Regions from separate parts of the Imbroritus primus genome, predicted to be linked through region 2. Evidence: predicted binding sites of a transcription regulator. Region 2 holds the regulator's gene; the other holds the start of a gene.
What was found. The regulator NrdR, encoded in region 2, represses ribonucleotide reductase genes. The targets are predictions, from matches to a motif close to CACNANATNTNGTG.

Region 1 (4,419 bases), 1.3 Mb from region 2:
AGACAGCTTCCATCGAGGTATCGGCGAACTGCACGGCAGCGTCGCTGGCGTACGGCACGCGCATGGCGTGCAGGCAGTCCTGGAAGCCCATGATGCCCATGCCGACCGGACGGTGGCGCAGGTTGGAATCGCGCGCCTTCTTCACCGCGTAGTAGTTGATGTCGATCACGTTGTCGAGCATGCGCATGGCGGTGCGGATGGTCTTCTTCAGCTTGTCATGGTCGAGCACCATGGCGCCGCTGGCGTCGGCCTTCATGTGGGCCAGCAGGTTCACCGAACCGAGATTGCAGACGGCGATCTCGCTATCGTTGGTGTTCAGCGTGATCTCGGTGCACAGGTTGGAGCTATGCACCACGCCCACGTGCTGCTGCGGCGAGCGGATGTTGCACGGATCCTTGAAGGTGATCCACGGGTGGCCGGTCTCGAACAGCATGCCGAGCATCTTGCGCCACAGCTGCACTGCCGGGATCTTCTTGAACAGCTTCAGTTCGCCGCGTGCGACCTTGTCTTCATAGGCGACATAGGCTTCCTCGAAGGCCTTGCCGAACTTGTCGTGCAGGTCCGGGCAGGTGGACGGCGAGAACAACGTCCAGTCACCGCCTTCCATGACGCGCTTCATGAACAGGTCGGGAATCCAGTTGGCCGTGTTCATGTCGTGCGTGCGGCGGCGGTCGTCGCCGGTGTTCTTGCGCAGCTCGAGGAATTCCTCGATGTCGAGGTGCCACGTCTCGAGGTAGGCGCATACCGCGCCCTTGCGCTTGCCGCCCTGGTTCACCGCCACGGCGGTGTCATTGACCACCTTGAGGAATGGCACCACGCCCTGCGACTTGCCGTTGGTCCCCTTGATGTGCGAGCCGAGCGCGCGCACATTGGTCCAGTCATTGCCGAGGCCGCCGGCGAACTTCGACAGCAGCGCGTTTTCCTTGAGCGCTTCGTAGATGCCGTCGAGATCATCCGACACGGTAGTCAGGTAGCACGACGACAGCTGCGAGCGGCGCGTGCCGGAGTTGAACAGGGTCGGCGTGGACGACATGAAATCGAACGACGACAGCAGCTGGTAAAACTCGATGGCGCGCGCTTCGCGGTCGATCTCGTTGAGCGCCAGGCCCATGGCGACGCGCATGAAGAAAGCCTGTGGCATTTCGATGCGTACATCGTTGTGATGCAGGAAGTAGCGGTCGTACAGCGTCTGCAGGCCGAGGTAGTTGAACTGGAAATCGCGCGAGGCGTCGAGCGCCGCACCGAGCTTTTGGAGGTCGAACTGGGCCAGCTTCTCATCCAGCAGTTCGGCGTCGATGCCGCGCTTGATGTACTTGGGGAAGTACTCGGCGTAGCGCGTCACCATTTCGCCCTGGGTCACTTCCTCGCCGAGGATTTCCTTGCGGATGGTGTGCAGCAGAATACGTGCGGTGACCTGGCTGTAGGCCGGGTCCTGCTCGATCAGGGTACGCGCAGCGAGGATGGCGGAATCATAAACCTGCGACATCGGCACGCCGTCGTACAGGTTCTTGATGGTCTCGGCCAGGATCGGCTCGGGATCAACGGCATCGCCCAGGCCTTCGCAGGCTGTCACGATGACATTGCGCAGCGCGGCCATGTCGAGCGGACGCGTGACGCCGTTGTCGGTGACGTTGAGGCCGGAGAAGTTCGGCTGCTGCTGGGTTTCGCCAGCCAGCGCACGCTCCTGCGCACGCTTTTCACGGTACAGCACGTAGGCGCGGGCCACATCGTGCGCGCCCGAGCGCATCAGGGCCAGTTCAACCTGGTCCTGCACATCTTCGATATGGAAGGTGCCGCCATGCGGGCGGCTGCGCAGCAGCGCGCGCACCACCACCTGGGTCTGCTGCTCGACCAGCTCGCGCACGCGCGCCGAGGCAGCGCCCTGGCCACCGTTCACGGCCAGGAAGGCCTTGGTCATGGCCACGGCAATCTTGGTCGGTTCAAAGGCCACGACGGCCCCGTTGCGGCGGATGATCTTGTAATCCTGATAGGCCCGTGCGTCCCCCGACAGGGCGGCCTGACCTGCTTGACCCGATGCGGTGGCAACGGGGGCGGGATTACCCGACGAAACGGGTGTCTGCGTCGTTTGCATATGGACTCCTGGTGACCAGTGTTCTTGTGACGGAAAAGCCGCCCATGAACACGGGCGGCGATTGGATGATGGGTGTTGCGCTGCTGTGCGACGAAACCACTATATCTAGTAGTTGTTTCGATCTGTTGACACTAAGTATAGTGACTTCTCGCCAGATGACCAGTCTTGACAAGCGTGTTTTTGGTGCCGTTCAAGGCGCTCGACGCAATGCAAAAAACCGTTGAGCATTGATGGCGCAAGGGGTGGGCGCCTCTCGCGCGACGGCATTTTCCGCAAAAAATATTTTACTTTCCCCACCGTTGGTAGGGGAACCGTTCCGCCGGCCAGGCGGACATGCGCATCAGCCTCGGCCAGTCGAAGTACGGACCGGGATCGGTCTTGCGGCCCGGTGCGATGTCCGAATGGCCCGCCACGGCGCGGATCGGATAGCCCCCGGCCAGTTCAGCCAGAACACTGCACACGGCGTGGTACTGCGCGGGCTCGAACGGCCGGTCGTCGCAACCTTCGATCTCGATGCCGATGGAGAAGTCGTTGCAGCGCGTGCGCCCGAAAAAATCGGAGGCGCCCGCATGCCAGGCACGCTCGGCGCAGGAAACGAACTGGACAATGGCGCCGCTGCGCTCGACCAGGAAATGCGCAGAGACCTGCACCTGATGAATGGTTTCGAAGAACGGATGACGCTGCGGATCCAGCCGATTGGTGAAGAACGCAGCAATATCGCCGGTGCCGAACTCGCCCGGCGGCAGGCTGATATTGTGCAGCACCACCAGATCGACCGCGATGCCTGGTGGCCGGGCATCGCAGTTGGGCGACGGCACGTGACGCACACCACGCATCCAGCCGCGCGCGTCGAGCGCCATGTCGTCACCCACCATCGCCCGCCTCCTTGTCGTCACGGATGCCAAGCTGCGTCATGCGATAACGCAACTGGCGAAAACTGAGACCCAGCAGCGGCGCCGCCGCAGTCCGGTTGAAGCCGGTCTGGCGCAGGGCCTGCAGGATGATCTGGCGTTCGGTGGTTTCCAGCAGTTGCGGCAGGTCGACAGGCAAGGTCACCGCTGGGGCCGAGGAATCCCCAGCCGCAGGCATCGCGGCCGCAGGCCCGGACAAGGTAACGGCATCTGGGGATGAAGACGCTGCAAAAGCTGCGGCCGCTCCGGCCGGCAGCGATGCTGGGGCCGGTACCTCAGGCGCCACCGGCGCCGGCGGCTGGCTTTCCTGTGGCGCTTCCAGCGTCCCCAGGTCGCCCACTTCAATCACCTCGTGCTGTGCATAGGTGTAGGCCCGTTCAAGCAGGTTCTCGAGTTCGCGCACGTTGCCAGGAAAAGCATAGTCCGCCAGTGCCGCCAGCGCTGCCGGAGACAGCCGGCGGGGCTGGGCATCGCCGTAACGCGCTGCCAGCTGCGCGAGAATCGCCGTGGTCAGCTGCGGCAGATCCTCGCGGCGCTCGCGCAGCGTCGGCATGCGCAGTTGCAGCACGTTGAGACGGTAGAACAGATCCTTGCGGAACCGTCCGGCGGCCACCAGTCCAGCGAGATCCTGATGGCTGGCGCACATGATGCGCACGTCCACCGCTTCCTCGCGACTCGCGCCGATGCGGCGCACCCGGCGCTCCTGCAGTACGCGCAGCAGCTTGACCTGCATGGGCAACGGCAGGTCGGCCACTTCATCGAGCAACAGCGTGCCGCCATGCGCAGACTGGAAGAAGCCACCCCGGTCGGTATCCGCGCCGGTAAACGCCCCCTTGGTCACGCCGAAGAACTCGGCTTCCATCAGGGTTTCGGGAATCGCCCCGCAATTGACGGCGACGAAGGGCTTGGCGGCGCGCGCGCTCAACGCGTGCACGGCGCGCGCGGCACGCTCCTTGCCGCTGCCGGATTCGCCGCCGATCACCACGGGCGCCATGCTGCGCGCCAGCAGTGGCAGGGCGTGATGGACCGCGCCGATGGCCGCCGAACGGCCTGGCAGGAGATCGGTCACCAAGCCGCACTCCTGCGGCACGGGCGCGCGCCCGTTGCGGTCCAGCGCATTCATCACCAGCGTGCGCAGCTGTTCCAGCGCTACCGGCTTGGCGATGTAGTCGAAGGCCCCGGCCTTGAGCGCCTCCACGGCGTTGTCGGCGCTGCCATAGGCAGTGACGACCGCCACCGGAATGCGCTGCGGGGCGGCAGCCAGTTCGCGCACCAGTTCGATGCCCAGGCCATCGCCCAGGCGCATGTCGGTCAGCACCAGGCTGAACGGCGTGCGCGCCAGCGCGGCGCGCGCCGCGGCCAAGCTCGGCGCCGTGACGACGTCGTGCCCCATGCGGCGGATGGTGATGTCCAGCA
Region 2 (4,419 bases):
GCGACAGGATCGACATGTCGTGCGCGACGTGCGGAATTGGGTTCATGCGGCAGCTTTGATGAGAGTCAGGACGGGAGCGGGAATCGGCATCGGCCGGAAAGTCGCCCGGTCGACGCAACCCACGCGGATGGTACCGGAAACGAGCAGCTGTTCGCCACGCCAGGCTTCCTGGAGGAAATGGACCGAGGCGCCGCCCACGCGTTCCATGCGCGAACGGACATCGAGCACATCGTCCAGCCGGGCCGGCGCGGCGTAGTCGAGGGCGGTGCTGCGGACCACGAAGACAGCGCCCGCCTCGTCGGCGAGGGCCTGCTGGTCGACGCCAAGCGCGCGCAGCCACTCGGTGCGCGCGCGTTCAAAAAACTTGAGGTAGTTGGCATAGAACACGACGCCACCAGCGTCGGTGTCTTCCCAATACACCCGGACAGGCCATTGAAATACGGACATCCGGCTATTGTAAGGGATGCTCCTTGCCATTCATGGACCACCCCGCGAATTTTATGTTACAGGCGGTTACGCACCGGCCGCCGGCCGCGCGACTTGCAGGGGGCGAAGTCCTGTCGTACACTCGCGGCAACCATTCCACCCTGCGTGACTGGCGAGTTCAGTGGGTTCACCACGAGGAAACGCGGGGTATATCTGGCGCAATGCACAGTGCGCCTGCCGATCGCCTGGGCAGCGAATGGGAAGCAGGGTGTGTCCCGATTGATCAGCCGGACGAAAGCCGGTGATGGGACCTCAGTCTTCCCCGGCCTGTCCCTGATCCCCGTATCTTTCTCCAAAAATACAGGTGTATTCACATGTTTGACCGTAGCCGCTCAACGATCGAGCAGATCGACCCGGAGCTCTGGAGTGCCATCCAGAAGGAAAACCAGCGTCAGGAAGATCATATCGAGCTGATCGCCTCCGAAAACTATACGTCGCCAGCCGTGATGGAAGCCCAGGGCTCGCAGCTGACCAACAAGTATGCCGAGGGCTACCCTGGCAAGCGTTACTACGGCGGCTGCGAGTATGTCGATATTGCCGAGCAGCTGGCGATCGACCGCGTCAAGCAGCTGTTCGGCGCGGAAGCTGCCAACGTGCAGCCGAATTCGGGCTCGCAGGCCAACCAGGGCGTGTTCTTTGCCATGCTGCAGCCGGGCGACACGATCATGGGCATGAGCCTGGCCGAAGGCGGCCACCTCACGCACGGCATGGCCCTGAACATGAGCGGCAAGTGGTTCAACGTGGTGAGCTACGGCCTCGACGCCAATGAGGCCATCGACTACGAAGCGCTCGAGCGCAAGGCCCGTGAAACCAAGCCCAAGCTGATCATCGCCGGTGCCTCGGCCTATGCCCTGCGCATCGATTTCGAGCGCATCGGCAAGGTTGCCAAGGACATTGGCGCGTACTTCATGGTGGACATGGCACACTACGCTGGCCTGATCGCCGCGGGCGTGTATCCGAACCCGGTGCCGTTCGCCGACTTCGTCACCACCACCACGCACAAGAGCCTGCGCGGCCCGCGCGGCGGCGTGATCCTGATGAAGTCCGAGTTCGAGAAGCAGATCAACTCGGCCATCTTCCCGGGTCTGCAAGGCGGTCCGCTGATGCACGTCATCGCCGGCAAGGCGGTGGCCTTCAAGGAAGCGCTGTCGCCGGAATTCAAGGCCTATCAGGAACAGGTCGTGAAGAACGCCAAGGTGCTGGCCGAGACGCTGATCGAGCGCGGCCTGCGCATCGTCTCCGGCCGCACGGAAAGCCACGTGATGCTGGTGGACCTGCGCGCGAAGTCGATCACCGGCAAGGAAGCCGAGCGCATCCTCGGCGAGGCCCATATCACGGTCAACAAGAACGCTATCCCGAACGATCCGGAAAAGCCGTTTGTGACCTCGGGCATCCGCGTCGGCTCGCCCGCCATGACGACCCGTGGCTTTACGGAAGCCGAAGCGAAGATCGTGGGCAACCTGATGGCGGACGTGCTCGACAACCCGCACGATGCCGCCAACATCGCCCGCGTGCGCGAGCAGGTCAGCGCGCTGACCAAGCGTTTTCCGGTCTACGGCTGACGCGGTGTGGGCCGGCATGCCGGCTCATGCAGAAACGGCAGGCGCACCTCGCCTGCCGTTTTTTTTGATCTTGCCTTGCCGCAGGCGTGCGCTGACAATATATGCAGCGTTTGCCACCCAAGAATCCAACGACCCATCCAGGCTTACGGCCTGTTGATCCCCGCGGCGACCCAGCATGAAATGTCCTTTTTGCGGCCATACAAGTACCCAGGTTCTCGACACGCGCGTGTCGGACGATGCTGATGCCGTGCGCCGCCGCCGCCGCTGCGAATCCTGCGACAAGCGCTTCACCACCTACGAACGCACCGAACTGGCATTTCCGGCCATCGTCAAGAAAAACGGCAGCCGTGTGGACTACACGCGCGCCAAGCTGAAGGATTCGATGCGGCTCGCCCTGCGCAAGCGGCCGGTTTCGGCCGAGGCTGTCGATGAGGCCATCCTGCGCATTGAAGAAAAGCTGCTGGCCAGCGGCGAAAAGGAAATCGTGACCAGTCACCTCGGTGAACTGGTCATGCGGGAACTGAAAAAACTCGACAAGATCGCCTATATCCGCTTTGCCTCGGTGTACCGTAGTTTCGAGGATGTGTCGGAATTCCGCGACATGCTCGATGAATTCCAGGGAAACACCCCTCCAAAGGCGTAATTTTTTTGCGGACAGGCGAAATTCTGATACAACTACGCGAATGTAACAAATTGTATAGTTGACTTCAGATCACATTCCTGGCACTCCGGTTCACAACAACACATCCGGGCACGACCAGCGCAATGTGCGGACGGGTGGAGGGGAGCAATGCACCGGTGTCGCGTGTCGCATGCGCATGGCTTTGCCATGCTAGAGGCGCTGGTTTCCGTGCTGGTGCTGACCATCGGCGTACTGGGCATTGCCGGGCTGCTGCTCACTTCATATCGCTTCTCGCAGCAATCTTCCTACGACACGGTTGCCATGCATCTCGCCACCGAACTGGCGGACAAGATGCGCGCCAACCTGCCGGCGAGCCAGACGCCCAATCCGGCCAACAACCCCTACCTGTTCGATACTGCGTCGATGGGCGCCAATCCCACGCCGGTACAGAATTTCTATACGACGCCCTGCTCCGATGTGACAACGGTCTGCGCACCGCTGCTGGCACGCTTCGATGTGGATGAATGGGTGCGCCGTGCACGCCTCTCGCTGCCGGGTGCGCGTGCGGTGGTCTGCCGTGACGATGTCAGCTGGCAAGCGGCGGGCTACAGCCCATGGGGCTGCAATCCCGCTGCAGGAGCCGGCACGGCACCCATCGTCATCAAGCTCGGGTGGGTGGAGCGGCCGCTGCTCGGCCAGACGCGTGCCGATGTCACCGACTTGGCCACGCGCCCGCAACTCGTCATCGTCGCCCTGCCATGACTGCCTCCGCCCGGCACCGCGCGCCTGCCTCCGGTTTTACGCTGATCGAACTGATGGTCTCGATCACGCTCGCCATGCTGCTGCTGATCGCGGCCCTGACCTTCTTCCTCACCAGCCGGCAAAGCTACGCGTCGATCGGTGATACCACGCAAATCGAGGACAAGGGACAGTTTGCGCTCGATGTCGTGGTGCGACTGATCCGGCAGTCAGCGTGGGAAAACTGGGCGCCACGCAATGGCGGCGCGCGGGTTGGCATCACCGGCGACATGAATGCCGCACCCAATATCTTTGGGCTCGATAACTGCGCCGCCCCGACGGCTTCGCTACAGCCGGCCTGCGAACAGGTCGGTGTGGCCGGCAGCGATATGCTCCAGGTCCGTTTTGTCGGCTCCGGACGCAGCGACGATCCCACGTTGCCCGACAACACCATGGTGGACTGCTCCGGCATGGGCGTGGGTGAGCCGGCGCCCGAGAATGTCGATGACGGCAGGGGCGTCGCACAGTTCTTTGTCGCCACCGGCAGCAACAACGTGCCAGAACTGTTCTGTCAGTTCCGCGTGCGCGATGCGCAAGGCAGGGAAACCGGTGCATGGCGTCGCATCAGCCTGGTCAAGGGGGTGGAAAGCCTGCATTTCCTGTATGGCATCGACGGCAACAACGACCGCGTGCCAGATCAGTTCGTGCCGGCCAATGCCATCGGCGCCATGACCGAGGCAAACTGGAAACGTGTGGTTGCAGTCAAGGTCAGCATGGTAATCCGCGGTGACAATGCCAGCACAGAACCCGCCAGCGACACGGCGTTCAGCCTGTTCGGCCCGAGCTACAGCAACGCCCAGGATCCCGGCAGCGGCACCTATACCCCGACCACGAACCTGCAATCGCAGCGCCGGCAGTTCTCCGCCTCGATCCAGCTGCGCAATGCGCCCGTCTGCTCACCGATGCCCTGCCCATGAATACATCTTCCCGCGGCTTTGCGCTCGCGACCTC

Region 1: the regulator NrdR is predicted to act here: its motif matches at 2,190-2,203, upstream of ACQ3C8_RS12235 (ribonucleoside-diphosphate reductase subunit alpha).

Annotation. Positions count from the first base shown of each region.
Region 1 covers NZ_OZ201293.1:2,667,483-2,671,901, forward strand. The annotation lists gene ACQ3C8_RS12235 (ribonucleoside-diphosphate reductase subunit alpha) at 1-2,092, opposite strand, end outside; gene ampD (1,6-anhydro-N-acetylmuramyl-L-alanine amidase AmpD) at 2,377-2,952, opposite strand; gene ACQ3C8_RS12245 (sigma-54-dependent transcriptional regulator) at 2,957-4,419, opposite strand, start outside.
Region 2 covers NZ_OZ201293.1:757,065-761,483, reverse strand. The annotation lists gene tolQ (protein TolQ) at 1-46, opposite strand, end outside; gene ybgC (tol-pal system-associated acyl-CoA thioesterase) at 43-447, opposite strand; ZMP/ZTP riboswitch at 582-684, shown strand; gene glyA (serine hydroxymethyltransferase) at 801-2,048, shown strand; gene nrdR (transcriptional regulator NrdR) at 2,224-2,691, shown strand; gene pilV (type IV pilus modification protein PilV) at 2,839-3,432, shown strand; gene ACQ3C8_RS03415 (PilW family protein) at 3,429-4,385, shown strand; gene ACQ3C8_RS03410 (pilus assembly PilX family protein) at 4,382-4,419, shown strand, end outside.